Regions from separate parts of the Pseudomonas sp. AC083 genome, predicted to be linked through region 1. Evidence: predicted binding sites of a transcription regulator. Region 1 holds the regulator's gene; each other region holds the start of a gene.
The links. Region 1 encodes sigma-54, which starts transcription at its own class of promoters, with help from an activator protein. Its sites were predicted from a motif close to ANTGGCATNNANNTTGCTNT; they were not measured.
Positions count from the first base shown of each region.

Region 1 (7,190 bases):
CGGCACTCCGGCGTTTTTCGTGCATCCGGCCGAAGCCAGCCATGGCGACATGGGCATGATCACCCGCGACGACGTGATTCTGGCACTGTCGAACTCCGGCTCGACCAACGAAATCGTAACGCTGCTGCCATTGATCAAACGCCTGGGTATCCAGTTGATCAGCGTCACCGGCAATCCGCAGTCGCCATTGGCGAAGGCCGCCGAGGTCAATCTCAATGTGCATGTCGAGCACGAAGCCTGCCCGCTGAATCTGGCACCGACCTCTTCGACCACGGCCGCGCTGGTCATGGGCGACGCTCTGGCCGTGGCCTTGCTGGAAGCGCGTGGTTTCACCGCTGAAGATTTTGCCTTCTCGCATCCGGGCGGCGCCCTTGGCCGTCGCCTGTTGCTGAAAGTCGAAAACGTCATGCACGCCGGGCAAGAGCTGCCGCAAGTACAACGCGGCACCCTGCTCAAAGACGCGCTGATGGAAATGACCCGCAAGGGTCTGGGCATGACCGCTATTATTGAAGCCGATGGCAAGCTCGCCGGGATCTTCACTGACGGCGATTTGCGCCGCACCCTGGATCGCGCCATCGACATCCGCAGCGCCACCATCGATCAGGTGATGACCGCACACGGCAAGACCGCCCGGCCCGACATGCTCGCCGCCGAAGCCCTGAAAATCATGGAAGACCATCGAATCAACGCCCTGGTAGTCGTCGACGAGGAGGATCGCCCGATCGGCGCCTTCAACCTCTCCGATCTGCTGCGCGCAGGAGTCATGTAATGAGCAACGATCTGCTGCAACGCGGCAAAGCGATCAAACTGGCAGTATTCGACGTCGACGGTGTGCTCACCGACGGGCGCCTGTACTTCCTCGAAGACGGCAGCGAGTTCAAGACCTTCAACACCCTTGACGGCCAAGGCATCAAAATGTTGATGAATGCCGGCGTGCAGACGGCGATCATCAGTGGTCGCAAGACCCCGGTGGTCGAGCGCCGCGCGAAGAACCTCGGCATCCCGCATCTGTTTCAGGGGCGCGAGGACAAACTGGTGGTACTCGACGGTCTGCTCGCGCAACTGGGCCTAAGCTATGAAGAAGTCGCCTATCTCGGTGACGATCTGCCAGACTTGCCGGTGATCCGCCGTGTAGGGCTGGGCATGGCGGTGGCCAACGCTGCCGATTTCGTCCGCGAACACGCCCACGGCGTTACCCGCGCCCGTGGCGGCGAAGGTGCCGCCCGCGAATTCTGCGAATTGATCCTGCGCGCCCAGGGCCGCCTCGAAGCGGCCAACGCCGCGTACCTGTGAGCCTGACCATGTTTAGCAAAAAGTTTCGCAACTTCCTGCTGTTCGGCTGCATCGCGGCGATTTTCGCTGCGGTCGGCTACTGGAACATCAGCCCGGAACGCTTCCTCGACAAGCCGCCGGTCTCGGCCGCCGAGAATCCGATCGACTGGTACGCGACCAACACGCACACCATTCAGTACCTGCCCGACGGCAAGGTGCAGTATGAGATGACCTCCGACAAGGCCGAACACGTCAAGGCCACTGATATCACGCTGGTGACCAAGCCTGATTTGAACATGTATCGCGGCACCGACTTCCCGTGGCACGTGACCAGCGAACGCGGCGAAGTGAACTCGGGCGGCACCGAAGTGGAATTGATCGATTCGGTACGCGTACAGCGCACCGACGAGAAACAGCGCGGCACCCTGATCACCAGCACCCGCATGACCGTGTTCCCGCAGCAGGAATATGCGCAGACTGCGCAACCCGTTAGAATCGAGGGCGCTGGCGGCGTATCGACTGGCGTCGGAATGAAAGCGTACCTGAAGGACAGCAGGATACACCTGCAATCGAACGTAAGAGGACAGTATGAGGCTCGTTAAAACCCTCCCTATTTTGCTCAGTCTGGGCGCAGCACTGGGAAGCGCGAGCGCCTGGTCCCTGCCGAACGATCAGCAGCAGCCTATCCGCATTCAGGCCGACGACGCCCAACTGGACGACAAGAATGGCATCGCCACCTATAAAGGTGACGTGATCATTACCCAGGGCTCGATGATCGTTAAAGGCAACACCGTGACCATGACGCGCGCGCCCAATGGCGACATCGACGTGGTGACCTCGGTAGGCAACCTGGCTTACTTCGAGCAGTTGCAGACACAGGGCGACGCCAACCCGGTCAAGGGCTACGGCGTGACGATTCAATACCACGCCCAGCAGAATCGGGTGGTGCTGATCGACAAGGCCAAGGTTATCGACAAGGATAACAACGTCACCCAAGGCGAAAAAATCGTCTACGACACCGTGAAGAAACTGGCCAGCGCCGGTCGCGCCACGGGCAGCAAGGTCACCGAATCGCGTCCGCGCATCGACATGGTGATCCAGCCGAAGAAGAAAACCGAAGAGAAATCCCAGTAATGGCAACTCTGAAAGCTCAGCACCTGGCCAAGGCCTATAAAAGCCGCCAGGTCGTGCGTGACGTCAGTCTGTCGATCGACAGCGGGCAGATCGTCGGCTTGCTCGGCCCGAACGGCGCCGGTAAAACGACGTGCTTCTACATGATCGTCGGCCTGGTGCAGGCGGATCAGGGCCGTGTGCTGATCGATGACCTGGACGTCAGCCACCAGCCGATGCACGGCCGCGCCAAGGCCGGTATCGGCTATCTGCCGCAAGAAGCGTCGATCTTCCGCAAACTGTCGGTTGCCGACAACATCATGGCGATCCTCGAGACTCGCCCGGAGCTGGACAAGGCCGGTCGGCGCAAGGAGCTGGAAAGCCTGCTGCAGGAATTCCACATCAGCCACATCCGCGACAACCTAGGCATGAGCCTGTCCGGTGGTGAGCGCCGCCGGGTGGAAATCGCTCGCGCCCTGGCCACTGCACCCAAGTTCATCCTGCTCGACGAACCGTTCGCCGGTGTCGACCCGATCTCGGTCGGCGACATCAAGCAGATCATTCACCACCTCAAGGCCAAGGGCATCGGTGTACTGATCACCGACCACAACGTCCGTGAGACCCTGGATATCTGCGAAACCGCTTACATCGTCAATGACGGTCAACTGATCGCCGAAGGTGATGCCGAGACCATCCTGGCCAACGATCTGGTCAAGGAAGTGTATCTGGGTCACGAGTTCCGCCTGTAAGCGCGACAGCGCTGTATCGATTCAAGGCGCATTTATCCGCTTTAATTGTTACAGCGCTCTAGGCAAACACTTCAGTTTCAGGCATATAATTTGCTTAAGTTTGGCGCTTCGGCGCCCTGTAGTGGATGGCGCAAAGCGCCGGCGAATAAGGTGTTAAGCCCCTGCCATGAAACCATCGCTAGTCTTGAGAATGGGCCAGCAGCTGACGATGACACCGCAGCTGCAACAGGCCATCCGCCTGCTCCAATTGTCGACCCTGGACCTGCAACAGGAGATCCAGGAGGCTCTGGAATCCAATCCGATGCTCGAGCGCCAGGAAGAAGGCGACGACTTCGACAACGCCGATCCTCTGGCCGACAACGCCGAACAGAAGCCCGCCGAAATCCAGGAACCCTCCTACCAGGAAACCGCCCCGACGGTGGACAACCTCGAGGATGGCGAGTGGAACGAGCGCATCCCCAACGAACTGCCAGTGGATACCGCCTGGGAAGACGTCTACCAGACGAGCGCCAGCAGCCTGCCCAGCAGCGATGACGATGAGTGGGATTTCACCACCCGCACGTCCGCCGGCGAGAGCCTGCAGAGCCATCTGCTCTGGCAACTGAACCTGGCGCCGATGTCCGACACCGATCGCCTGATCGCCGTGACCCTGATCGACTGCATCAACAATCAGGGCTATCTGGACGAAACACTCGAAGAAATTCTTGAAGCGTTCGATCCTGAACTGGACATCGAGCTCGACGAGATCGAAGCCGTCCTGCATCGCATCCAGCAATTCGAGCCCGCCGGGATCGGCGCCCGCAACCTCAGCGAATGCCTGCTCCTGCAACTGCGCCAGCTGCCCGCGAAGACGCCGTGGCTGACCGAGGCCAAACGGCTGGTCGCCGATTACATCGACCTGCTCGGCAGTCGCGATTACAGCCAGTTGATGCGCCGGATGAAGCTCAAGGAAGACGAGCTGCGCCAAGTCATCGAACTGGTGCAGAGCCTCAATCCGCGTCCCGGTTCGCAGATCGAGTCGACAGAAGCCGAATATGTCATTCCCGATGTGATCGTGCGCAAGGACAACGAGCGCTGGCTGGTCGAGCTGAACCAGGAGTCGGTGCCACGCCTGCGTGTCAACGCCCAGTACGCCGGTTTTGTGAAACGTGCCGACACCAGCGCCGACAACACTTTCATGCGCAACCAGTTGCAGGAGGCCCGCTGGTTCATCAAGAGCCTGCAGAGCCGCAACGAAACCCTGATGAAAGTGGCCACGCAGATCGTCGAACATCAGCGCGGCTTCCTCGAATACGGCGACGAAGCGATGAAGCCGTTGGTATTGCATGACATCGCCGAAGCGGTGGGCATGCACGAATCGACGATTTCCCGAGTGACCACACAGAAATTCATGCATACCCCGCGCGGTATTTATGAGCTGAAATACTTTTTCTCCAGCCACGTCAGCACCTCCGAAGGCGGCGAATGCTCGTCCACGGCGATCCGCGCGATCATCAAAAAACTGGTCGCAGCGGAAAATCAGAAAAAGCCGTTGAGTGACAGCAAGATCGCTGGTTTACTGGAGGCACAAGGCATTCAGGTGGCTCGCCGCACCGTCGCCAAGTACCGCGAATCCCTCGGAATCGCGCCTTCGAGCGAACGCAAGCGGTTGATGTAAGCCACGTTACAGCGTTCCAGTGGCAGGCTTTTCGGCCTGCCGCTTTATGCACTGGCAACGAAGGAGAAGCTGTATGCAAGTCAACATCAGTGGACACCAACTGGAAGTGACCCAACCTCTGCGTTCCTACATCGAGGAAAAACTCCAGCGACTGGAGCGACATTTCGACAAGATCACCAACGTGCAGGTCACGATGTGCGTCGAAAAGCTGAAGCAGAAGATCGAAGCCACCTTGCATATCCCCGGCAGCGAAGTGGTCGCCAACGCAGAAGATACCGACATGTACGCTGCGATCGACTCACTCACCGACAAGCTGGATCGCCAACTCAAAAAGCATAAGGAAAAGACCCAGAGCCTCCTCCAGGGCGCGACCGGTCGTTAACACCCCTATCCCATGATCCGACTTGAAACCATCCTGACCCCCGGCCGTTCCCAAGTGAACGCGCCGGGCGGCAGCAAGAAAAAAGCCCTCGAACAGATTGCCAACCTGATCCACCGCGAAGTGCCGGATCTGGCGATGCAGGATGTCTTCGAGGCGCTGATCGCCCGTGAAAAACTCGGTTCCACCGGTTTTGGTAACGGCATCGCCATTCCCCACTGCCGCCTCAAGAGCTGCACGGCGCCGATCAGCGCCCTGCTGCACCTTGAAGCCCCGATCGATTTCGACGCCATCGACGGCGCTCCGGTAGACCTGCTGTTCGTGCTGCTGGTCCCGGAAGCCGCGACCGATGCGCATCTGGAGTTGCTGCGCCAGATCGCCAGCATGCTCGACCGCAAGGAAGTTCGTGAAAAACTGCGCAGCGCCACGAGCAACGAAGCCTTGTACCAGGTTGTACTGGACGAGCAGAACGGGCACTAATCATGCGTTTGATCATTGTCAGTGGCCGTTCGGGCTCGGGTAAAAGTACCGCCCTGAATGTCCTTGAGGACAACGGCTACTACTGCATCGACAATCTGCCGGCCGGTTTGCTGCCGGAACTGGCCGAGCGTGCGCTGATTCACACGGAGCTGGCGCAGCCGCTGGTCGCCGTGTCGATCGATGCGCGCAACCTGCCGAGCCATCTGTCACGCTTCCCTGAACTGCTTGAAGACGTCCGTGCCAAGCATATCAAGTGTGATGTGCTGTACCTGGACGCCGACGAGGAAACCCTGCTCAAGCGTTTTTCCGAGACCCGTCGTCGTCACCCGCTGAGCAACGCCAATCGCTCACTGGCCGAGGCGATTCACGATGAAACCGCCCTGCTCGGCCCGATCGCCGATCTGGCCGACCTGAAAATCAACACTACTAGCCTGAACCTCTATCAGCTTCGCGACACCCTGAAGCTGCGCCTGCTGAATCAGCCGGAACCCGGCACGGCGTTTCTGGTTGAATCATTTGGCTTCAAGCGCGGCATGCCGGTCGATGCCGATCTGGTCTTCGATGTGCGCTGCCTGCCCAATCCGTACTGGAAACCGGAGCTGCGCGCGCAATCGGGCCTTGATGCACCGGTGGCCGAGTACCTGGCGCAGCAGCCGGATGTCGAAGAAATGTATCAGGACATCTACGCCTACCTGAACAAGTGGCTGCCACGTTTCGCCGCCAGCAACCGTGCTTACGTGACCATTGCCATCGGCTGCACCGGCGGGCACCACCGCTCCGTCTACCTGACCGAACGTCTGGGCCAGGCCCTGCAGAAAACCCTGAAGAACGTCCAGGTTCGCCACCGCGACCTCACCTAAAGGATTCACACCGCGATGCCTGCTCGTGAAATCGAAATCATCAATAAGCTGGGTCTGCATGCTCGGGCATCGGCCAAATTCGTCGGCGTGGCCGGTCAGTATCCAGACTGCACGATCCGGGTGGGACGCACCCCTGAAACGACTGTCGACGGCAAGAGCATCATGGCAATGATGATGCTCGCGGCGGGCAAAGGCACCAAGATCCATTTGAGCACCGAAGGCGAACAGGCTCAGGAAGCCATGGACGCATTGGTCGATCTGATCGAAAGGTATTTCGACGAAGGTGAATAATCCTTGAGGCGGGGACACTGTTCCTCGCCTCCATTCACCCCAACGCCGTATCCATCACCATCATCAGACAAAACCCGACCAACAGGCCCATACTGGCCAGCTTGTCATGCCCATGACGACGCGACTCCGGAATCACTTCGTGGGTCACCACCAGCAACATCGCCCCGGCCGCCAACGCCAGTCCCAGCGGCAACAGCACCTGAGCCAGACTCACCAGCCACGCGCATAACAGTGCAAATACCGGTTCGACCAGCCCAGACGCCGCGCCGATGAGAAACGCCCTGTACCGTGACATCCCCGCCCCGGCCAGCACCAACGCAATCACCAGCCCTTCCGGCACATCCTGCAACGCAATGCCCATCGCCAGACTGTCGGCGTCCGCCATCCCGCCG
Region 1 is NZ_CEEDDH010000006.1:207,285-214,474, forward strand. Features, by position in the region: gene AC0IXA_RS12420 (KpsF/GutQ family sugar-phosphate isomerase) at 1-769, shown strand, start outside; gene AC0IXA_RS12425 (KdsC family phosphatase) at 769-1,293, shown strand; gene lptC (LPS export ABC transporter periplasmic protein LptC) at 1,302-1,874, shown strand; gene lptA (lipopolysaccharide transport periplasmic protein LptA) at 1,861-2,406, shown strand; gene lptB (LPS export ABC transporter ATP-binding protein) at 2,406-3,131, shown strand; gene AC0IXA_RS12445 (RNA polymerase factor sigma-54) at 3,298-4,788, shown strand; gene hpf (ribosome hibernation-promoting factor, HPF/YfiA family) at 4,862-5,170, shown strand; gene ptsN (PTS IIA-like nitrogen regulatory protein PtsN) at 5,183-5,647, shown strand; gene rapZ (RNase adapter RapZ) at 5,650-6,507, shown strand; gene AC0IXA_RS12465 (HPr family phosphocarrier protein) at 6,523-6,798, shown strand; gene AC0IXA_RS12470 (ZIP family metal transporter) at 6,833-7,190, opposite strand, start outside.

Region 2 (7,190 bases), on a different contig from region 1:
CAGCCAGCGATTTTGCGCGAGCAGCAGGCGATCCAGCGCCTGGGCCACGCTCCAGGTTTCCGGCGTCGCGTAGTAGTCCAGCGCCAGCGCCTGCAAGGTCGAACGCGCGGCGAGGCCGCCATCGGCGCATTGGCTGACGCCGTCGGCGATGGCGAACAGATAACCCTTGCTCACCGCCAGTGCCGGCGCCGGTGTCACCGAGCGCAGGGCGTCCTGATTCTCCGCGCGCGGGCCGGTGGCGCTGGCTTCGGCGAAGCTCAGTTGCAGAGCCATTGAGGCCTCAGACCCGCGCCGCCGTCACCGCCGCCGAACCCCAGGTGGTTCTCCAGCGACGCTTGACGCCGTGCAGGCCAAACCACGCCAGCACACCGAGGCTGGCGAACAACCACAGCGCCAGTTGATAACTGCCGGTGCTTTGCTTGATCGCGCCCATGCCGGCCGCGAGGGCGAAGCCGCCGATACCGCCGGCCATGCCGATAAGCCCGGTCATCACGCCGATTTCCAGACGAAAACGCTGCGGCACCAATTGGAAAACCGCGCCGTTGCCCGCACCCAAGCCGAGCATGGTGCAGACGAAAAGCGCCAGCGCCGCGTAGGAACTTGGCAGATTGAAGCCCACCGCTGCGATGCAGATGGCAGCGACGGTGTACATCGCCAGCAAAGTGCGGATGCCACCGAAGCGATCGGCCAGCGCGCCACCCAACGGCCGCATCAGGCTGCCGCCGAACACGCAGGCAGCGGTGTAGTAGCCGGCGGTCACCGGGCTCAGACCGTATTGATCGTTGAAGTAACCGGGCAGGGCACTGGCCAGGCCGATGAAGCCGCCGAAGGTGACGCTGTAGAAAAACATGAACCACCAGCTGTCGCGATCACCGAGGGCCTTGAAGTAGTCGGCCATGGCTTTCGGTTTTGGCCGCTGCGGGGCGTTTTTTGCCAGCAGGGCGAACAGCACTAAAGTCAAAACCAGCGGGATCAGGGCGAAACCGAAGACATTGCTCCAGCCGAACGCGGCGGCAATCACTGGCGCCAGCAGCGCGGCGAACACGGTGCCGGAGTTGCCCGCGCCGGCGATGCCCATGGCTTTGCCCTGATGCTCTGGCGGGTACCACTGCGAGGCCAGCGGCAGGGCTACGGCGAACGAGGCGCCGGCCATACCGAGAAACAGACCGAGGATCAGCGCCTGTTCATAACTGTGGATGCCGAGTTTCCAGGCACCGAACAGCGCGCAGATGACGATGACCTGGCCGATCAGTCCGGCGGTCTTGGGCGACAAGCGATCAGCGAGCATGCCCATGGCGAAGCGCAACACCGCGCCGGCGAGAATCGGCGTGGCGACGACGAGGCCGCGTTGCTGGGTGGTCAGGTGCAGGTCGGCGGCAATCTGCACCGCCAGCGGGCCGAGCAGGTACCAGACCATGAAGCTCAGGTCGAAATACAGGAAGGCCGCGAACAGGGTCGGGGTATGGCCGGATTTCCAGAAGCTTGAATTCATCGCGCACCTCGGCTGAAAAGAGTCTCGAAAGGAGTCATGCACAGCAGGTGGAGCGCCTCACGGCCGCACCACCGGCCCCGCTCTGTGGGGCCAAAACGCAAAAACGCCGCTACCTGATTCGCCGGGGGGCGAACGGGGGGAGCGACGTCTTTGTCGTAGGTGGGGCAACCGCCGTTGGTTACCTGTGCGGTTTACTTAGCGAGATTTGTGCCAACAGCTGAAAAGCGAAAGCCCCTCACCCTAGCCCTCTCCCAGAGGGAGAGGGAACCGAGCGGGGGATGGCCGAATCATTTGCCGATCTGAACGATTTCGAGTGAATCCATAATCGACTCGGTCGTTGAGGTCGGCGGACAGCGCAAGACAACGCGGTCGGTCCCCTCTCCCTCAGGGAGAGGGCTAGGGTGAGGGGCTCTTGATTTGCAGCGAAAATCTCAGCCCAGCAACTCGCTCATGGCAATGATCTGCTCCGCCACTTGAATCAGCTTCTGCTGGCGGCTCATGGCCTGGCGGCGCATCAGCGTATAGGCCTCTTCCTCGTTGCAGTCCTTCATCTTCATCAGCAAACCCTTGGCCAGTTCGATGCGCTTGCGCTCGGCCAGTTGCTGGTCACGGGCCTGCAATTGCGCGCGCAGGGCCTGGTCACTCTCGAAGCGCGCCATCGCCACGTCGAGAATCGGCTGCAACCGTTTTGCGTGAATGCCTTCGACGATATAGGCACTGACCCCGGACTTGATCGCCTGACGCATCACCCCCGGGTCATGTTCGTCGGTAAACATTACGATCGGCCGGGGCTGGTCGCGGCTGACCAGTACCACTTGCTCCATGACATCGCGGCTCGGTGACTCGGTATCGATCAGGATTACGTCCGGGCGCACCGTTTCGACGCGCGCCGGCAGGTCGATGGTCAGGCCGGACTCGTCGATTACCTCGAAGCCGGCCTCGGTCAGCGCCGCTTTCAGGCGTCCGACTTTTTTCGCGGTGTCGTTGATCAGCAGAATGCGCAACATGTTCGCGGTCTCCTGTCAGCGGCGGGCGAGAAGGGGGGCATCGTCGTTCAGCGCGTGCAGTTTGAAACTGCGCGCATAGCCCGCCGGATCGCTGCCGTCCCAGACCTTGCCGTCGAGCAACTGGCTGCTGCGCACGTCTGCGCAGGAAGTCGCGACGCCAACAGCGCTCGCTGCCTCGCGGTACAGATCCAGGCGCTGAACCTGGCGGGCGACTGCCAGATAATCCGGGTCCTCGCGCAACAGACCCCAGCGACGGAACTGGGTCATGAACCACATGCCGTCGGAAAGGTATGGCAGATTGACCTCGCCATCGCCATGAAAACGCAGCGCATGCGGATCCTGCCAGCGATTACCGAGGCCATCGGCGTAGTCACCCATAAAACGCGGCTCGATGCACGCGGCGGGGGTGTCGAGGTATTCGGTGGCGCTGAGTAATTGCGCGGTACTGCGGCGGTTTTCCGGGCTTTCTTCGATGAAACGGCTGGCCTCAAGAATGGCCATGACCAGCGCCCGCGCGGTGTTGGGGTATTGCTCGGCAAATTCCCGGGTGCAGCCGAGGACTTTTTCCGGATGGTCGGGCCAGATGCTCTGGCTGGTCGCCAGGGTGAAGCCGAGATCCTGCTGCACGGCGCTGGCTGCCCACGGCTCGCCGACGCAAAAGCCGTCGATGCGCCCGGCTTGCAGGTGCGCAACCATTTGCGGCGGCGGCACCACCACGCTGTCGACGTCCTGCAACGGATGAATGCCCTGGCTCGCCAGCCAGTAATAAAGCCACATCGCATGGGTGCCGGTGGGAAAGGTCTGGGCGAAGGTCAGTTTTGCGCGGCTTTGGTGCACGTGCCGATCGAGCGCTTCAGGACTGTTCACGCCAGCCTGTTGCAAACCATGGGACAGGTTCAGGCTCTGGCCATTCTGGTTCAGGCCCATCAGCACCGCCATGTCGGTCGGGGCGACGCCGCCGATGCCCAGGTGCACCGCATAAATCAGCCCGTACAGACTGTGTGCGGCATCCAGTTCGCCGCTGACCAGTTTGTCGCGCAAGTTGGCCCATGAGGCCTGACGCTTGAGGTTCAGGGTCAGGCCGTAGGGCTGGGCGAAGCCCTGGGTGGCGGCGACCACCACCGAGGCGCAGTCGCTCAGCGCCATGAAGCCTAGATCGATCGCGCTCTTTTCCGGCGCATCGCTGCCATTGACCCAGGCCAGAGGCCCCAAGGACGTTTCGTTCATACGCTACCTCAAAAAAAACGTCGTCCCGGATTCTGCGCAGGCAAAACCCGGGGACGACGCCATTGTCCTGGCCTGCGCGCCGTCATTGGTCGGCAGACTGATGAGCGGGGTGGTGCAAGGCATATGCCAGTGGCCTGATTCGCGCAGGCGCCTCGCGCCGGGGGACGATGCCCGGCTATAATCGCCGCCTCTTTTCGCCGCCCGAGTCATTGCCGCCCATGTACACCCTGGCCCGTCAGCTGTTGTTCAAACTTTCCCCGGAAACCTCCCACGATCTGTCGCTGGATCTGATCGGCGCGGGTGGACGTTTGGGTCTCAACGGCTTGCTGTGCAAGGCGCCGGCGAAAATGCCGGTGACCGTCATGGGGCTCGAGTTCCCGAACCCGGTGGGGCTGGCGGCAGGTCTGGACAAAAACGGCGCGGCCATCGATGGCTTTGCGCAACTGGGTTTCGGTTTTGTCGAAATCGGCACCGTGACCCCGCGCCCACAGCCGGGTAACCCGAAACCACGGATCTTCCGCCTGCCGGAAGCCGAGGCGATCATCAACCGTATGGGCTTCAACAACCTCGGCGTGGATAACCTGCTGGCGCGGGTCGCTGCGGCGAAATACCAGGGCGTGCTGGGCATCAATATCGGCAAGAACTTCGACACCCCGGTCGAGCGTGCGGTCGACGATTACCTGATCTGCCTGGACAAGGTTTACGCCCACGCCAGCTACGTCACCGTCAACGTCAGCTCGCCAAACACCCCGGGCTTGCGCAGCCTGCAGTTCGGTGACTCGCTCAAGCAATTGCTCGCGGATCTGGCCACGCGCCGCGCCGAACTGGCCCTGCGTCACGGCAAACATGTGCCGCTGGCGATCAAGATTGCGCCGGACATGACCGACGAAGAAACCGCGCAGGTTGCCCAGGCGTTGATCGAAACCGGCATGGATGCGGTCATCGCCACCAACACCACGCTCAGCCGTGTCGGCGTCGAAGGCATGGAACATGGCGACGAGGCGGGCGGTCTGTCCGGCGCGCCGGTGCGTGAAAAGAGCACCCACACCGTGAAAGTGCTGGCGGGTGAGTTGGCCGGGCGTTTGCCGATCATTGCTGCGGGCGGGATTACCGAAGGTAAACATGCGGCGGAGAAGATCATGGCCGGTGCAAGCCTGGTGCAGATCTATTCGGGCTTCATCTACAAAGGCCCGGCGCTGATTCGTGAATCGGTGGATGCGATCGCCGCGTTGCGCTGAGGATTGCGGAGGCCTTGTGGGAGCCTTTGTGGCGAGGGGATTTATCCCCGCTGGGCTGCCCAGCAGCCCCAAACCTTGCACATTGATATGCCAGTTAAATTGAAATCCCGATTTCGCGACTGCTGCGCAGCCGAGTGGGGATAAATCCCCTCGCCACGTGGAACCCGGTTAACCCTTTCTGCAGGCATTAAAAAGGGCTCCTCGAAGGAGCCCCTGGGCCGTAGCCCGCCGTCCGGGAAGGACGTGCGTGGTTAATTCATTGCAAATTCAGATTGTCGTGTCGGAATAAATGCCCTGTGTCAGCCGACGGCGTGAAGTTCGTTGAGTCTGTGGATTCCCGCAGTGCCGGTCATACCGTCCCAGTTGTCGCCGCGTCCTTCTCGCCAGCCGTTGATCCAGGCTTGACGTACCGACGGTAGAGTAAATGGGCAAAGCTCACGGGATTTGCCACCAACGCCATATTGATATCCGCGCAAAAATGCTCTTTCCAACGGATCACGCTTAAGTCTTCTCATAGGGTGTTTCCCTCACTTGTTGACTGTAGTGTCGCGTTGACCTCAATTGAGGTCTGGCAGAAAAAACCTGCCATCGTGCGGCTCGCTGCCGGCGTGGCGAGCCAAGGTGTTGACGCCGTTGCGACGTCAACCTGTGCTCAGTTCTAACCAATGAGTCACATCGAGGGAATGATCGTTTTGTCATAAGCACGTAACGTTAAGGATGCTATGGCGATAAGTAACCGCGTATTTGTTCAACGTTCAATGCGCAAACCCCGGTATGATCGGCGCCCCGCTGACTCAGGGGGTTAATCCTTTAGTGAGAATGACCCACGTTTGCGCTTGGGTAATATTCGACGAAGGGTCGTTTTCAGTCTTTTTGTTGCACCAACTTTTTTATCTGTCCCGGCATCTAAGCTCTTTTAACCCGAGCAGCGGGGATGGAACGGCACACCTTCGTGCCACGCGGGCGCTCTTTCAGAAAAGCGCCTGATTGAAAACCGGGTCGGCAATGCGTTGCCTGCCCACTAGCCAAAGGCTCTGGAATTACCATGTCCGATCGTTTCGAACTCTTCCTCACTTGCCCCAAAGGCCTTGAAGGCCTGCTCATCGAGGAAGCCGTCGGGCTTGGCCTTGAAGAAGCGCGCGAGCACACTTCCGCCGTGCGTGGCATGGCGACCATGGAAACCGCCTATCGCCTGTGCCTCTGGTCGCGTCTGGCCAACCGTGTGTTGCTGGTGCTCAAGCGTTTCCCGATGAAGGACGCCGAAGACCTCTACCACGGCGTGCTCGACATCGACTGGCAGGATCACATGCTCAGCGACGGCACCCTGGCCGTTGAATTCAGCGGCCACGGCTCGGGCATCGACAACACTCACTTCGGCGCGCTGAAAGTCAAAGACGCCATCGTCGACAAACTGCGCACGCCGCAGGGCGATCGTCCATCCATCGACAAACTCAACCCGGACCTGCGCATTCACCTGCGTCTGGATCGCGGCGAAGCGATTCTGTCCCTCGACCTGTCCGGCCACAGCCTGCACCAGCGCGGCTATCGCTTGCAGCAGGGCGCGGCGCCGCTGAAGGAAAACCTCGCCGCCGCCATCCTCATCCGTTCCGGCTGGCCGCGTATTGCTGCCGAAGGCGGCGCACTGGCTGACCCGATGTGCGGTGTCGGTACGTTCCTCGTCGAAGCCGGGATGATTGCCGCCGACATGGCGCCGAACCTGCGTCGCGAGCAGTGGGGTTTTACCGCGTGGCTCGGTCACGTGCCGGCGCTGTGGAAAAAATTGCACGAAGAAGCCGTCGAGCGTGCCGCCGCCGGTCTGGCCAAACCGCCGCTGTGGATTCGTGGTTACGAAGCCGACCCACGATTGATTCAGCCAGGCCGCAACAACGTTGAACGTGCCGGCCTCAGCGAGTGGATCAAGATCTACCAGGGCGAAGTGGCGACCTTCGAGCCGCGCCCGGACCAGAACCAGAAAGGCCTGGTGATCTGCAACCCGCCGTACGGCGAGCGTCTCGGCGACGAAGCCAGCCTGCTGTATCTCTATCAGAACCTCGGCGAGCGTCTGCGTCAGGCCTGCCTGAACTGGGAAGCGGCGGTGTTCACCGGTGCCCCGGATCTGGGCAAGCGCATGGGCATTCGCAGCCATAAGCAGTATTCGTTCTGGAACGGCGCGCTGCCGTGCAAACTGCTGCTGATCAAGGTTCTTCCGGATCAGTTCGTCACTGG
Region 2 is NZ_CEEDDH010000023.1:103,091-110,280, reverse strand. Features, by position in the region: partial or broken gene AC0IXA_RS25145 (PP2C family protein-serine/threonine phosphatase) at 1-273, opposite strand, end outside; gene AC0IXA_RS25140 (nitrate/nitrite transporter) at 281-1,492, opposite strand; gene AC0IXA_RS25135 (ANTAR domain-containing response regulator) at 1,924-2,499, opposite strand; gene AC0IXA_RS25130 (CmpA/NrtA family ABC transporter substrate-binding protein) at 2,515-3,726, opposite strand; gene AC0IXA_RS25125 (quinone-dependent dihydroorotate dehydrogenase) at 3,945-4,964, shown strand; gene rmf (ribosome modulation factor) at 5,264-5,479, opposite strand; gene rlmKL (bifunctional 23S rRNA (guanine(2069)-N(7))-methyltransferase RlmK/23S rRNA (guanine(2445)-N(2))-methyltransferase RlmL) at 6,010-7,190, shown strand, end outside.
Region 2: the regulator sigma-54 is predicted to act here: its motif matches at 3,838-3,857, upstream of AC0IXA_RS25130 (CmpA/NrtA family ABC transporter substrate-binding protein).

Region 3 (7,190 bases), on a different contig from region 1:
CCGGTCACCACCGCCGCCACCAGCACCACGGCGGTGGGGTAGGTCATGGCTTTCTTGATCTTGGCCTTGAGCGCTTCGCTTTTTTCCTTATAGGTCGCCACTCGTTCGAGCAACGTGTCGAGGGCACCGGACTGTTCGCCGGCGTCGACCAGGTTGCAGTACAACTCGTCGAAGTATTGCGGCTTCTTGCGCAGGGCCGTGGCGAAGCTGTTACCGGCGGCAACTTCCTGTTTGACCTCATCGACCAGCTTGCGCATGGCCGGGTTTTCGAAGCCTTCGCCGATGATGTCGAAGGACTGCAACAGCGGTACACCGGCCTTCATCATCGTTGCCATCTGCCGGGTGAACAGGGCGATGTCCTGCGGTTTGATGCGTTTGCCCAAGGTCAGCAGGGAGGCGGACTTCTTGCGCACCTTGCCCGGGTTGATCCCCTGTTTGCGCAGCTGCGCCTTGATCAGTGCGGGGTTCTGTCCGCTTAGTTCGCCGCTGACTTTGCTGCCTTTGCGGTCGGTGCCTTCCCAGGCGTAAATGCTGACTTTTGCTGCCTTGACCGCCATGTTCAATCCTTGGTGACCCGGTTGATTTCCTCAAGGCTGGTGATGCCTTGCATGGCCTTGTACAGCCCGGAAGTGCGCAGATCGGCGAAACCGTCGCGGCGCATCTGAATGTCGATTTCCAGCGAATTGCCTTCGGCCATGATCAACCGTTGCAGGTCCGGTGTGTTCTTTACCACTTCATAAATCCCCACGCGTCCTTTGTAACCGCCGTTGCAGTGATCGCAACCGACCGGCTCGTAGATCGTGAAATGGCCGATGCGTTCCTCGGGGAAGCCTTCCTTGAGCAAGGTTTCGTGCGGGATTTCCAGCGGCCGCTTGCAGTGCGCGCACAACTTGCGCGCCAGACGCTGGGCGATGATCAGGCTGACCGAGGTGGCGATGTTGAATCCGGGAATGCCCATGTTGTGCAGGCGCGTGAGGGTTTCCGCTGCGCTATTGGTGTGCAGGGTCGACAGCACCAGGTGGCCGGTCTGCGCGGCCTTGATCGCGATCTCGGCGGTTTCCAGATCGCGGATCTCGCCGACCATGATCACGTCCGGGTCCTGACGCAGAAACGAGCGCAGCGCCTGGGCGAAGTCCAGCCCTTGCCGAGGATTGACGTTGACCTGATTGATGCCTTCCATGTTGATTTCCACCGGGTCTTCGGCGGTGGAAATGTTGATGTCGACGGTGTTGAGGATGTTCAGTCCGGTGTACAGCGACACGGTTTTACCGGAACCGGTGGGGCCGGTGACCAGAATCATCCCTTGCGGCTGTTTCAGCGCGGCCAGGTACAAGGCTTTTTGTTCGGCCTCGTAGCCCAGCGCATCGATGCCCATCTGCGCACTGGACGGGTCGAGGATCCGGATCACCACTTTTTCGCCCCACAGGGTCGGCAAGGTGTTGACGCGAAAATCGATGGATTTGCTTTTCGACAGGCGCATCTTGATCCGCCCGTCCTGGGGTTTGCGTCGTTCGGAAATATCCAGACTGGCCATTACCTTCAAGCGCGCGGCAATGCGCCCGGCCAACTGGATCGGCGGCTTGGCCACCTCGCGCAGCATGCCGTCGGTGCGCATGCGCACCCGGTAGTTTTTTTCGTACGGCTCGAAATGCAGGTCGGACGAGCCGCTCTTGATCGCATCGAGCAGCATTTTGTGCACAAAACGTACGACCGGGGCGTCGTCGGCATCGAGGCCGCCGATCACGTCCTGTTTGTTGTCATCGATGGACTCGACGTCGAGGCCGTCGAGATCGACATCGGCCATTTCTTCCAGACCCGAGGCGTGGCTGTCGAAGAACTTGTCGATGGCGTCGCTGAGTTTGTCGTCCTCGACCAGAATCGCTTCGGTGCTCAGGCCGGTGCTGAACTGGATGTCGCTGATCGCCTGCTGGTTGCTCGGGTCGGAAAGGCCCACGAACAATTTGTTGCCGCGCCGCCACAAGGGCAGGGCGCAATGCTGACGAACCAGTTTTTCACTGACCAGGCCCTTGGGCTGAGTCTCTTTGTCGAGGCAATGCAAATCGAGCAGGGCCATGCCGAAATGTTCGGAAGCGATCTCGGCAATTTGCCGGCTGTTGACCAGTTTGTTGTGTACCAGGTAATTGACCAGCGACACGCGATTGCGCTGGGCCTGCGCCCAGGATTGCCGGGCACTTGTTTCCGTGAGCAGTTCGGCCTGGACCAATTGCTTGGCCAGACCGCTCAGAGCGATGTCATTCATGGGGATTCCGCACGCTTGCCGTTCATGACTTATAGCCTAGTCAAGTGACAGCGCCAAACACGGCCGGTGCAGGTGACAAAAAGTGTCAGATAGTGCGGTTGCGGGTTGTAGGAAACGGCGCAGGAAATTGCGCGCGCCCAGCAGGCGGGGCCTGAAAGGCGTTGGCATGGGCTGTGCTGAGCCTTGTTCAGATCATGAGATTTCGACTCATGCATGGAGCGTGTCTATGAAAAAACAACAAGGCTTTACATTGATCGAGCTGCTGATCGTCGTGGCGATCATCGGCATTCTGGCGACTATCGCCCTGCCTCAGTATTCGAAATATCAGGCGCGGTCGAAGGTGACGGCGGGGTTGGCGGAGATCAGCGCATTGAAAGTGCCGTTCGAGGACACGATCAATCAAGGCACAGCTCCAACTCTGGCCAACGTTGCTAATGGTGCGACTACTACTTCCAACTGTACGTTGGCAGTTACAGGCACAGCCGCGACTGGCGAAGGCACAGTCACCTGCACCCTGCTCAATGCACCGGGTCCGGTGTTGGGTAGGACCATTACTCTCTCCCGTTCCGGTTCCGCTACGGGTAATACCTCCGGCGTGTGGACCTGCGCGACCACTGTCAACTCGGACTACGCGCCTCGTGGCTGCACGGCCAGCGGTGCGTAATCACGTTGCCTTCTGAACTGGAAATGCCCCGCACTGCGGGGCATTTTCGTATCGTCACCTGTTCACAAAAGCTCCAATAATTTCAGCAGCTTATGAACTTTCCGAAAAACCGCAACTTGCATGCGAAATTGCGCTGAGTCATGCATTTTGCATGAAAATGAAAATCAGCGTTTTTTATAACCTATTGTTTTTAAAAGGTTTTATGCGGACGAAAAAGTTGGCACAGCGTTCGCAATATCTCCGGTAACCCTGCTGACAAGCGTTACAGCAGACTTCCAGTAAAAACAGGAGTTACTCGTATGAAGAAGTTCGCTATCACTGCCGCTGCTACCGCTCTGACCCTGACCATGGCTGGTGGCGCTTTCGCCCAGTCCGCTCAGGCTACCCAAGCGCCAATGGTTCTGGCTGCCGGTGAAGTTACCGAAATGAAACAAGATACCAGCGACACCTGGATCACCACCAAGGTCAAAGCTGACCTGGTTACCGAAAAAGGCATTCCAGGCACCGACATCAAAGTCGAAACCAACAAGGGTGTAGTTTCCCTGTCGTCGACCACTGCGGTAACCGAGTCGCAGAAAGAAGTCGCCGTGGGCATTGCCAAGAAAATCAAAGGCGTTAAAGCGGTCTCCGCTGACGGCCTGAAAGCCGAGTAAGGCAAGACTTCTCGCCTGAACCGGGAGAAGACGCGACAGACGGGCCGAGCAATACGTCTGCCGCAACTTTAGAGTTCATGCGAACGGTCACACGGATGTGACCATTACAGGCCCCGGCACTTGTGTCGGGGCCTGTTCTATTTCGAGAATCAAAAGATCGCAGCCTTCGGCAGCTCCTACAGGGAAATGCATTCCAAATGTAGGAGCTGCCGAAGGCTGCGATCTTTTGCTCTTCTCAGTTACCGCGTTTGCTGTTGATCTGCCGCAGGCGATTGCCTTCGAAGCGCAGGTATTGATACATGCCGTTGTTCGGGCCGTAGGTCCATTCCTCGACCTGAAACTCTTCGCGGCGATTGGCACTGCGCTTGTAGCCGAGCACGTCGCGACTGACCGGCTCGCCACATTTTTGCAGCACTTCGTTGGCGCGGTCGCCGAGGCTGATCAACTGGCTGGCGCAGCGCAATGTATCCGACGCCGACGCGTGGCCGGCGGCGCAGGTCAGCGCGAGCACAGCCAGCCAGTTACGCACGGTCATTCGGCATCCAGGTGCATTTGCGTGACCACGCGGCCATCGCTTTCGGCCTCGCCGAGGTTCGCGTCGATGAAGTACACGCGGTCATCTTCGAGCTTGCCCTTGTCGACCAGGTAATCCTTGATGGTGCTGGCGCGATCCTGGCCCAACTGTCGCAACAGCACCTCGCTGCCGCTCCAGAACGCGATCACGCCCTGGCGCATTTTCGCCGTGCGCTCTTCCTTGCCCAAGTCTTTCCATTCTGCCGGTGGCTGGGTTTTCAGGCGGGTGCGGTAAATCCCTTCGAGCAACGCGCCTTTCTCGCTTTCGGGCACTTGCAGCAGCGAGGCCTGGGCCGGGACTTTGTCGCCACGGCGCTGGAGCATCTTGTAGTAGTTGTATTGGTATTCGCGTTCCAGACGTTGCTCGGCCAGCAGTGGCCCATCACTGCTCTTCGCGGCAGTGCCTTCGATTTCCAGGCGCAGCGCCGGACGTTCCTTCAGCGCTTGCGACAGTTTCACCAGCGCCGCTTCGGCGTCTTTGCTCAGATCGCTGGAGCCCGGCGCGAAGGACACCGTGCCGAGGTCTTCGGAGCCGCCGCCGCTGACCAACCCGCCGATCATTTTGAACGGTGCGGCGGCGGCTTTGACGATCAAATTGCGCAGGGTCTGCCAGACGATCGGCATCACGCTGAACTGTGGATTATTCAGGTCGCCGGTCACCGGCAATTCGATGGAGATCTTGCCGTCGACGTCCTTGAGCAGGGCGATCGCCAGTTTCAGCGGCAAACTTACTGCATCAGGGCTGTCGACCTTCTCGCCCAGTTGCAGCTGCTCGACGACGACTTTGTTCTCGGCTTTCAGTTGGCCTTTGGTGATCAGGTAGTGCAGATCAAGGTTGAGCCGGCCCTTGCGGATGCGGTAGCCGGCGAATTTGCCGGAGTAGGGCGTCAGGGTCGTCAGTTCGACGCGCTTGAAACTGGTGGCGATGTCGAGACTGGCCATCGGGTCGAACGGATTGACCGCCCCCTTGATGGTCACCGGCGCATAACGGTCGACCTTGCCTTTGATGTCGACGCTGGCCGGTTTTGCCTGACGGCTGTCGATGGTGCCGATCTGACCGTTGAGCTGCTGCACGGCGGTGGCGAAATTCGGCGTCAGGCTGAAGTCGGCGAAGTTGGCCGAGCCGTCGTTGATCGCAATCGCACCGATGTGAATGCCCAGTGGTTTGTCCTTGCCGGCCGGTTTGGCTGCGGTGCTTTTTGCACCGCTGTCGGCCGGTTGCGGGATCAGCAGGTCATCGACGTTGGTGGTGCGATCGTCGTTGATCATGAAGCGCACATACGGCTGCAACAGGTTGACCTTGTCGATCGACAGGCTGTCGCCGTGCTGATAATTGATGCCGTCGACCACCACTTGCTGCCATTTGAGGAAGTCGCGGGTCTTCAGCGTATCGAGGGTGTGCAGTTGATCGATCTGCGCGCGGCCGGTAACGCTGAGGGCCAGTGGCTCGGTGCTTTTCAGATTGACCTTGAGGTCACTGCCGAGCATACCGCTGCGCAGTTCCAGGCGAATGAACGGGTTGATGTAGGACTGCGCGACACGCAGGTCGACGTCCTCGGTTTTCACGTTCAGCTGTGCGTTGACCGGGGCCAGATTGACCGTGCCGTCGGCGCTGATCTTGCCTTGCTTGCCCAGGCCGCTGTCGAGCTTGAGCTTGAAAGGCGAGCCGTTGAGGCTGTCGAAATCCTGCAGGTCGACGTTCAGCGGAGTGATGTCCAGCGCCACCGCCGGTTGCGCCGAGCGGTCAGCGAGATGGACCGTGTAGTTGCGCAGTTGCACATCCTTGACCAGCACCTGCCATGGCTTGCTCGGTGCGCTTGGTTCAGGTTTCGGCGAGTCGGCGGCGGCCGGTGTGTCCGTAGGTTCGGCAGCGGCTTTGGCCGCCGGTTTCGACGGTTGGCTGGCGAACAGCTTCTGCCAGTCCAGTTGGCCGTCGGCTTCCAGCGCCGCCCAGGTTTCCAGTTTGTTGCTGCGGATCTTGCCGACCACCACTTGCTGCTTGGCCAGGTCCAGCGAGGTTTCGCTGACGTCGAGGCGTTCAAGCCTGGCCAGCGGACGTCCGTCCGGAGCCTTGATGGCGAATGGCGCAATGCTCACCGCGACGTTGTTCAGCAGCAGTTCGGTTTGTTTCGACAGGTTGAGTTTGTACTCGGTGCTGAGGCTGACCACGCCGTTTTCCAGCACCAGCGGCACGGCGTCGCGCACGTAGGGCCAGAAGGATTTCATCTGGCCATCGGTGACTTTCAGCGTGCCTTCGGAGGTGAACGGGATCAGGCTGAAATTGCCGGTCCAGTCGATCCGCCCGCCAGCGGGGCCGATGGCGACGAGGGTCATGTCGGCGCTGTCCTCGGGCAGGGTGCTGAGGTTTTTCAGCTCGAAACTGAGGTCGTCGTAAAGAAATTCGATCGGCTCACTGGGCCGCATATCCTCGAAATGCACCACGCCGCCGGCCAGTTTGATGTTGTCGATACGCAGCGGGAACGGCTTGGCGTCGGGATCGGCGGGTGTCGGCTCGCTCGGCGGCAGGTTGAACAGGCCGAGCAGGTTGAGCTTGCCGTCCTTCGCGAAGAGGATTTCGCTTTTGGGTTTGTCCAGTTCGATGTCGGACAGATGCAGCGCTTTGGTCCACAGGCTGTCGATTTGCAGGTTGGCATAGAGGCGATCGAAGCCGACCTGCTCCTTGCCCGGTTCGCCGATGATCAGGCCCCACAGGGTGACCTCAAGGCTGAAGGGGTTGAGTTCGATACGCTGCAGATGCGCCGGCACCGTGGCGTAGTTGGCCAGTTGCTGGTTGGCCACGCGCAAGGTAATGCCCGGCAGGATCAGAAACCCCAGCAGGCTGTAGAGGGCCAGGGCTGTCAGCAGTGCGCCAATCGCGCGAATCAATCCTTTGGGCATGTGCGGCTTCATCTGTCTGAATCGGAGTGCCTTGGAGTATGGCACGCGATTCTGGTTCCGAAGTGCTTGATGTGGGACAGGATTGTTCAGAAATATTGAACACCACATAACCCTGTGGGAGCTGGCTTGCCAGCGATTGCGG
Region 3 is NZ_CEEDDH010000015.1:112,371-119,560, forward strand. Features, by position in the region: gene AC0IXA_RS20555 (type II secretion system F family protein) at 1-557, opposite strand, end outside; gene pilB (type IV-A pilus assembly ATPase PilB) at 560-2,260, opposite strand; gene AC0IXA_RS20565 (pilin) at 2,487-2,924, shown strand; gene AC0IXA_RS20570 (BON domain-containing protein) at 3,224-3,577, shown strand; gene AC0IXA_RS20575 (DUF2845 domain-containing protein) at 3,813-4,112, opposite strand; gene AC0IXA_RS20580 (DUF748 domain-containing protein) at 4,109-7,060, opposite strand.
Region 3: the regulator sigma-54 is predicted to act here: its motif matches at 2,421-2,440, upstream of AC0IXA_RS20565 (pilin).

Region 4 (7,190 bases), on a different contig from region 1:
ATACCGTTCAGGGCCGAAGCGTAAACAACCTGGAAGTCCAGTTGTTCTTCGGTAGCACCGAGGTTGTCGAACAGGTCGAAGATCTGGTCCAGAACCCAGTCCGGACGTGCGCCTGGACGGTCAACCTTGTTGATCACCACGATTGGACGCAGGCCGGCTTCGAAAGCCTTCTTGGTCACGAAACGGGTTTGCGGCATAGGGCCGTCTTGAGCGTCAACCAGCAGCAGAACGGAGTCGACCATCGACATTACGCGTTCAACTTCGCCGCCGAAGTCGGCGTGGCCCGGGGTGTCCACGATGTTGATGTGGTAGCCGTTCCAGTTGATGGCGGTGTTCTTCGCCAGAATGGTAATACCGCGCTCTTTTTCCTGGTCGTTGGAGTCCATCACGCGCTCGTCGTTGAGCTCGTTGCGCTCCAGGGTGCCGGATTGACGCAGGAGTTTGTCTACCAGGGTGGTTTTACCGTGGTCAACGTGGGCAATGATGGCGATGTTGCGTAGATTTTCGATCACTTGTGTATCTCGATCAGAGGATTCGGTTTGCTGACAAGTCATGGCAGCGATTAGCAGTAGTGTCCGGCATGGCCGTTACAGCTTGACGGCGGTGTCGGGGGGCCGGTGACGCAGGCCACAGGCAAACAGCCCCGGGCACTTAGCTCGGTCGATAAACGCGCACATTGGCATGCCCCTCACTGAGCAAATGGTGGGCATGCAGGCGACTCATCACGCCTTTGTCGCAATACAGCAGGTACTGGCGAGTAGGGTCCAGTTCCTTGAAACGTGCGTTCACTGCATAGAACGGCATCGTCTGTACCTCTATGCCGGCGAGTTCCAGCGGGTCATCCTCGGCGGCATCCGGGTGGCGGATGTCGATGACGATCTGACCGGCCAGCGCTTCGCTGACTTCTTCAATCTGCAAATCCTGGCCCAACTCGTCGATTACCCGATCGATCGGCACCAGTTTGGCGTTGGCGAGCGCACGCTCGAGTACCGCCATGTCGAATTCTTTCTCTTCGTGCTCAACCCGGCCACGCTTGGCGGCGGTCTTGGGGTTGACCGAAATCACGCCGCAATATTCCGGCATGTGCCGGGCGAAATCGGCGGTGCCGATCTCGTTGGCGGTGTCGATGATGTCCTGCTTGTGCGCGACGATCAGCGGCCGCAGCACCAGCTTGTCGGTCACGCAGTCGATCACCGACAGGTTCGGCAGCGTCTGGCTCGACACCTGGGAGATCGCTTCACCGGTCACCAGTGCATCGATGTGCAGGCGTTCGGCGATCTCGGACGAGGCGCGCAACATCATACGCTTCAAAACCACGCCCATATGACTGTTATCGACTTTGCCGAGAATTTCGCCCAGCACTTCCTCGAACGGCACACTGACAAATAGCACGCGTTGCGAGCTGCCGTACTTCTTCCAGATGAAGTGCGCGACTTCCATTACGCCCAATTCGTGGGCACGCCCGCCGAGATTGAAGAAGCAGAAGTGCGCCATCAGGCCGCGACGCATGATCTGGTAAGCCGCCACGGTCGAATCGAAGCCGCCGGACATCAATACCAGCGTCTGCTCCAGCGCACCCAGCGGGTAGCCGCCGATGCCGTTGTGCTGGCTGTGGATCACGAACAACCGTTTGTCGCGAACTTCGATACGGACTTCGATTTGCGGCGCTTTAAGGTCGATTCCGGCCGCACCGCACTCGCGACGCAGCTTGCTGCCGACGTATTTTTCCACGTCCATCGAGCTGAAGGCATGCTTGCCTGCGCGCTTGCAGCGCACCGAGAAAATCTTCCCGGCCAGCGCATCGCCGTAGTGCTGTTTGCACTTCTCGGTGATGTCGTCGAAGTCGCCCAGCGGGTACTCGTCGATCTGCAGAAAGTGCGCGATCCCCGGCATGCAGGTCAGGCGCTCGCCCATCTCTTTCAAGGCTTTGGGGTCGGTAACGCGGGTTTCCAGCTCGAGGTTGTCCCACACGCCGTTCACCACCACGGCCGGGTCCAGGTCACGGAGCACGGTGCGGATGTTCTTGGCCAACTGGCGGATGAATTTCGTCCGGACAGGTCGGCTTTTGATGGTGATCTCGGGGAAGACTTTTACGATAAGTTTCATGAAAACAGCGCGCGAACGGCCAGCCGAAAAAGGGGGGCGCGGATTATAGCGGAAATTGCTCAAGGTTTAACCAGTTAATGTGCAGAAGGTTTTCGCTGCACCAAAACAGGTCATTTCTGAATTTAAACGCAACATTAAGGGGCGGGATTTGTCGATTCAGTACGTCAAGCATCTTAATAAGCGTGAATTTGGGGCAAAAAACCCATGCTGGGGCACTGGCATGCAATTTGCTCCCTTGTGAGGCAGGTTGCCTTGGCAGAGTATTCGCGCCGGCATCACCATTATTAAGGGCATCCACTACCCGCCCTAATTCACCCGGAGGACACTATGTCGAAGTCGGTTCAACTCATCAAAGATCATGACGTCAAGTGGATTGATCTGCGCTTCACGGACACCAAAGGCACTCAGCACCACGTGACCATGCCGGCTCGCGATGCGCTGGATGACGACTTCTTCGAAGTCGGCAAGATGTTCGACGGTTCCTCCATCTCCGGCTGGAAAGGCATCGAAGCCTCCGACATGATCCTGATGCCGGTCGACGAAACTGCCGTGCTCGATCCGTTCACCGAAGACCCAACCCTGATTCTGGTCTGCGACATCATCGAGCCTTCGAGCATGCAGGGCTACGATCGCGACCCACGTGCGATCGCCAAGCGCGCCGAAGAGCACCTGAAAGCCACCGGTATCGGTGACACCGTATTCGCCGGTCCAGAGCCTGAGTTCTTCATCTTTGACTCGGTGAAATTCAAGTCGGACATCTCCGGCTCGATGTTCAAGATCTACTCCGAGCAAGGTTCGTGGATGTCCGACCAGGACATCGAAGGCGGCAACAAGGGTCACCGTCCAGGCGTGAAAGGCGGCTACTTCCCGGTTCCACCGTTCGACCACGACCACGAAATCCGTACCGCCATGTGCAACGCACTGGAAGAAATGGGTCAGTCGGTTGAAGTTCACCACCACGAAGTGGCAACTGCCGGCCAAAACGAAATCGGCGTCAAGTTCAACACGCTGGTGAAGAAGGCCGACGAAGTTCAGACCCTGAAATACGTTGTGCACAACGTTGCCGACGCTTACGGCCGCACCGCGACCTTCATGCCGAAGCCACTGTACGGCGACAACGGTTCGGGCATGCACGTACACATGTCGATCTGGAAAGACGGCAAGAACACCTTCGCAGGTGAAGGCTATGCCGGCCTGTCCGATACCGCTCTGTACTTCATCGGCGGCATCATCAAGCACGGTAAGGCCCTGAACGGCTTCACCAACCCGGCGACCAACTCCTACAAGCGTCTGGTGCCAGGCTTCGAAGCGCCGGTAATGCTGGCCTACTCGGCGCGCAACCGTTCCGCTTCGATCCGTATTCCTTACGTGTCGAGCCCGAAAGCCCGCCGAATCGAAGCACGCTTCCCGGATCCGGCTGCCAACCCGTACCTGGCTTTCGCAGCGCTGCTGATGGCCGGTCTGGACGGTATCCAGAACAAGATCCACCCAGGCGATGCTGCCGACAAGAACCTGTACGACCTGCCGCCTGAAGAGGCGAAAGAGATTCCACAGGTTTGCGGCAGCCTGAAAGAAGCCCTGGAAGAGCTGGACAAGGGCCGCGCCTTCCTGACCAAGGGCGGCGTGTTCTCCGACGACTTCATCGACGCTTACATCGCGCTGAAATCGGAAGAAGAAATCAAGGTTCGCACCTTCGTACACCCACTGGAATATGAGCTGTACTACAGCTGCTGATCCGGTAGCGCTGCGTAAAGCGGCGTGACACAAGAGGCCTCCTTCGGGAGGCCTTTTTTATTGCCCGGCGCAGTTCATTTACCCTGTGGGAGCGAGCCTGCTCACGAAAGCGGTGTGTCATTGATCGTTCCCACGCTCCGCGTGGGAATGCAGCCCGTGACGCTCTGCGTCAATGGACACGGAGCGTCCCAGGAGGCATTCCCACGCAGAGCATGGGAACGATCCGTGTTTTGGCTACCAGTCTTTTCAATTCCAGTTATTAACGGTTTTGGCCAACCGCCCCACCTGTCCTATGCTGCTACCCATCGCTTCCAACCCCGGTCGATTTCATGGGTCGCACGTTCCTCTACATTCTGCTGCTGATCGCCCTGCCCGCCGCCGCGCAGATCTACAAGTACACCGACGCCAACGGCAACACGGCGTACAGCAATCAGCCGCCGGACGGCGTGCAGGCGCAACCGGTCGAGCTGCCACCGCTCAATCGGGTCGAGCCGCAAGCACCGAGTGCGCCGCAAGCACCCACCGCAGAACAACCGCAACCACCGCGCAACGCCTATGAAATCCTCGAGCTCGCCGGTCTGCCCTCTGACGAGGCGCTGCGCGCCAACAACGGCACCTTCACGGTCAACGTCCTGATCAAGCCGCGCCTGCAACCGCCGCATCAATTAAGGCTGCTGCTCGACGATCAGCCCTATGGCCAGCCGAGCAACGTGCCGGTTCTGCAACTGGTCAACATCGATCGCGGCGAGCATCGCCTGGCCGTGCAGGTGATCGACGGCCAGACCGTCATTCAGCAGAGCCCGCCCGCGGTCTTCACCGTGCAACGGGTGCACACGCCATGATCCGCGCGGGGCTGGTACTCGTCCTGGCACTGATGTCGATGCGCACCTCGGCGGAGGTCTTCACCTACATCGACGCACAGGGCAACCGCGTCTACACCGACCAGCCACGCGCCAACGCCAAGCGAGTGCCGATCGCGACGAGCAATCGCATGGCGGTCCCTGCCAACACCGCAGCACCGGTCAGCACGGCGAAAACACCTGCCGAACCAGCGCCCTTTCATTACGCCATGCTGCGCATTCTGATCCCGGAGCCCGATGCCACTTTGCGCAGCAGCGCCGGCGAGCTGATCGTCAGCGTCACCAGCGAACCGGGCCTGCAAAGCGGCCATCGTTATCGCCTGCTGCTGGATGGCAAGGCCACCGGCGAACCCGGCGTCAGCCCGGTGTTTGCCCTGAGCAATATCGATCGCGGCAGCCACAGCCTTTCGATCGAGATCCTCGATGCCGCCGGACGCACCGTGGAGCGCACCGCCAATCAGCCTTTCCACATGCTGCGCATTTCCCTGGCGCAGAAGCGCCAGGTCAAACCCTGTGTCGCCGACGACTATGGTGTGCGCCCGGAATGTCCGCTCAAGGACAAACCTGCAGAGCCGAAAAACCCCTTTCTGCGCTTCTTTTAACGCCCGCCGGCCGCACGCACTCTATTGGTGCACTAAACTGCATCTCGCCCACAACCCAACCCATTTTGGTTCGAAACTTCCCGTTTGCGCTGGCTTCGTGCCATACAAACGCGCGTCAAACGCCTGTTTCAGGGGATAAACGCTTCTTTTCGGAGCCTTGGTTTGGTTTTTGCATTTTCCCGATATCAGCGCTTTGTTCTCGCGCACGCCTTGCTCCAAAAGGGGTCCAGATGACCATAAGCGACGCTATTCACCGTTTGCTGCTCGACAACCTGACCACGGCGACCATCCTGCTCGACGCCGAGCTGCGCCTGGAGTACATGAACCCGGCGGCGGAAATGCTGTTGGCCGTCAGCGGTCAGCGCAGCCACGGCCAGTTCATCAGCGAGCTGTTCACCGAATCCCCCGAGGCGCTCAATTCCCTGCGTCAGGCGGTGGAGCAGGCGCACCCGTTCACCAAGCGTGAAGCGATGCTCACCGCCCTCACCGGCCAGACGCTTACCGTGGATTACGCGGTCACGCCGATTCTCAGTAACGGCGAGACTTTGCTTTTGCTCGAAGTGCACCCGCGTGACCGCCTGTTGCGGATCACCAAGGAAGAGGCGCAGCTGTCCAAGCAGGAAACCAGCAAGATGCTGGTGCGCGGCCTCGCCCACGAGATCAAGAACCCCCTCGGCGGCATCCGTGGTGCGGCGCAATTGCTCGCCCGCGAGCTTCCGGAAGAGAGCCTGCGCGATTACACCAATGTGATCATCGAAGAGGCCGACCGCCTGCGCAATCTGGTCGATCGCATGCTCGGCTCGAATAAGTTGCCGTCGCTGGCCATGTGCAACGTCCACGAAGTGCTCGAACGCGTCTGCCATCTGGTCGAGGCCGAAAGCCAGGGCTGCATCACCCTGGTGCGTGATTACGACCCGAGCATTCCCGACGTATTGATCGACCGCGAGCAAATGATTCAGGCGGTGTTGAACATCGTGCGCAACGCGATGCAGGCGATCAGCAGCCAGAACGAGCTGCGTCTGGGCCGCATCAGCCTGCGCACCCGCGCCATGCGCCAGTTCACCATCGGCCACATCCGCCATCGTCTGGTGACCAAGATCGAGATCATCGACAACGGCCCGGGCATCCCGGCGGAACTGCAGGAAACCATTTTCTTTCCCATGGTCAGCGGCCGCCCGGACGGTACCGGGCTGGGCCTGGCCATTACCCAGAACATCATCAGTCAGCACCAGGGCCTGATCGAGTGTGAGAGCCATCCAGGCCACACCACCTTCTCGATCTTCCTGCCACTGGAACAAGGAGCCACATCGACATGAGCCGTAGTGAAACCGTGTGGATCGTCGATGACGACCGTTCTATCCGTTGGGTCCTGGAAAAGGCCTTGCAGCAGGAAGGCATGACCACCCAGAGCTTCGACAGCGCCGATGGCGTGATGAGTCGCCTGGCCCGGCAGCAGCCGGACGTGATCATTTCCGATATCCGCATGCCGGGCGCCAGTGGCCTGGATCTGCTGGCGCGGATTCGCGAACAGCACCCACGGCTGCCGGTCATCATCATGACCGCTCACTCCGATCTGGACAGCGCTGTCGCCTCCTATCAGGGCGGCGCTTTCGAGTACCTGCCCAAGCCTTTCGACGTCGATGAAGCGGTATCGCTGGTCAAACGCGCCAATCAACATGCGCAGGAACAGCAAGGCCTGGAGGTTGTGCCAGCCCTGACGCGCACCCCGGAAATCATCGGCGAAGCGCCGGCGATGCAGGAAGTGTTTCGCGCCATCGGGCGTCTGAGCCACTCCAACATCACCGTGCTGATCAACGGCGAATCCGGTACCGGTAAAGAACTGGTGGCCCACGCCCTGCACCGCCACAGCCCACGCGCGGCTTCGCCG
Region 4 is NZ_CEEDDH010000005.1:222,756-229,945, reverse strand. Features, by position in the region: gene typA (translational GTPase TypA) at 1-512, opposite strand, end outside; gene thiI (tRNA uracil 4-sulfurtransferase ThiI) at 652-2,106, opposite strand; gene glnA (type I glutamate--ammonia ligase) at 2,434-3,840, shown strand; gene AC0IXA_RS11390 (DUF4124 domain-containing protein) at 4,170-4,682, shown strand; gene AC0IXA_RS11385 (DUF4124 domain-containing protein) at 4,679-5,302, shown strand; gene glnL (nitrogen regulation protein NR(II)) at 5,533-6,618, shown strand; gene ntrC (nitrogen regulation protein NR(I)) at 6,615-7,190, shown strand, end outside.
Region 4: the regulator sigma-54 is predicted to act here: its motif matches at 2,321-2,340, upstream of glnA (type I glutamate--ammonia ligase).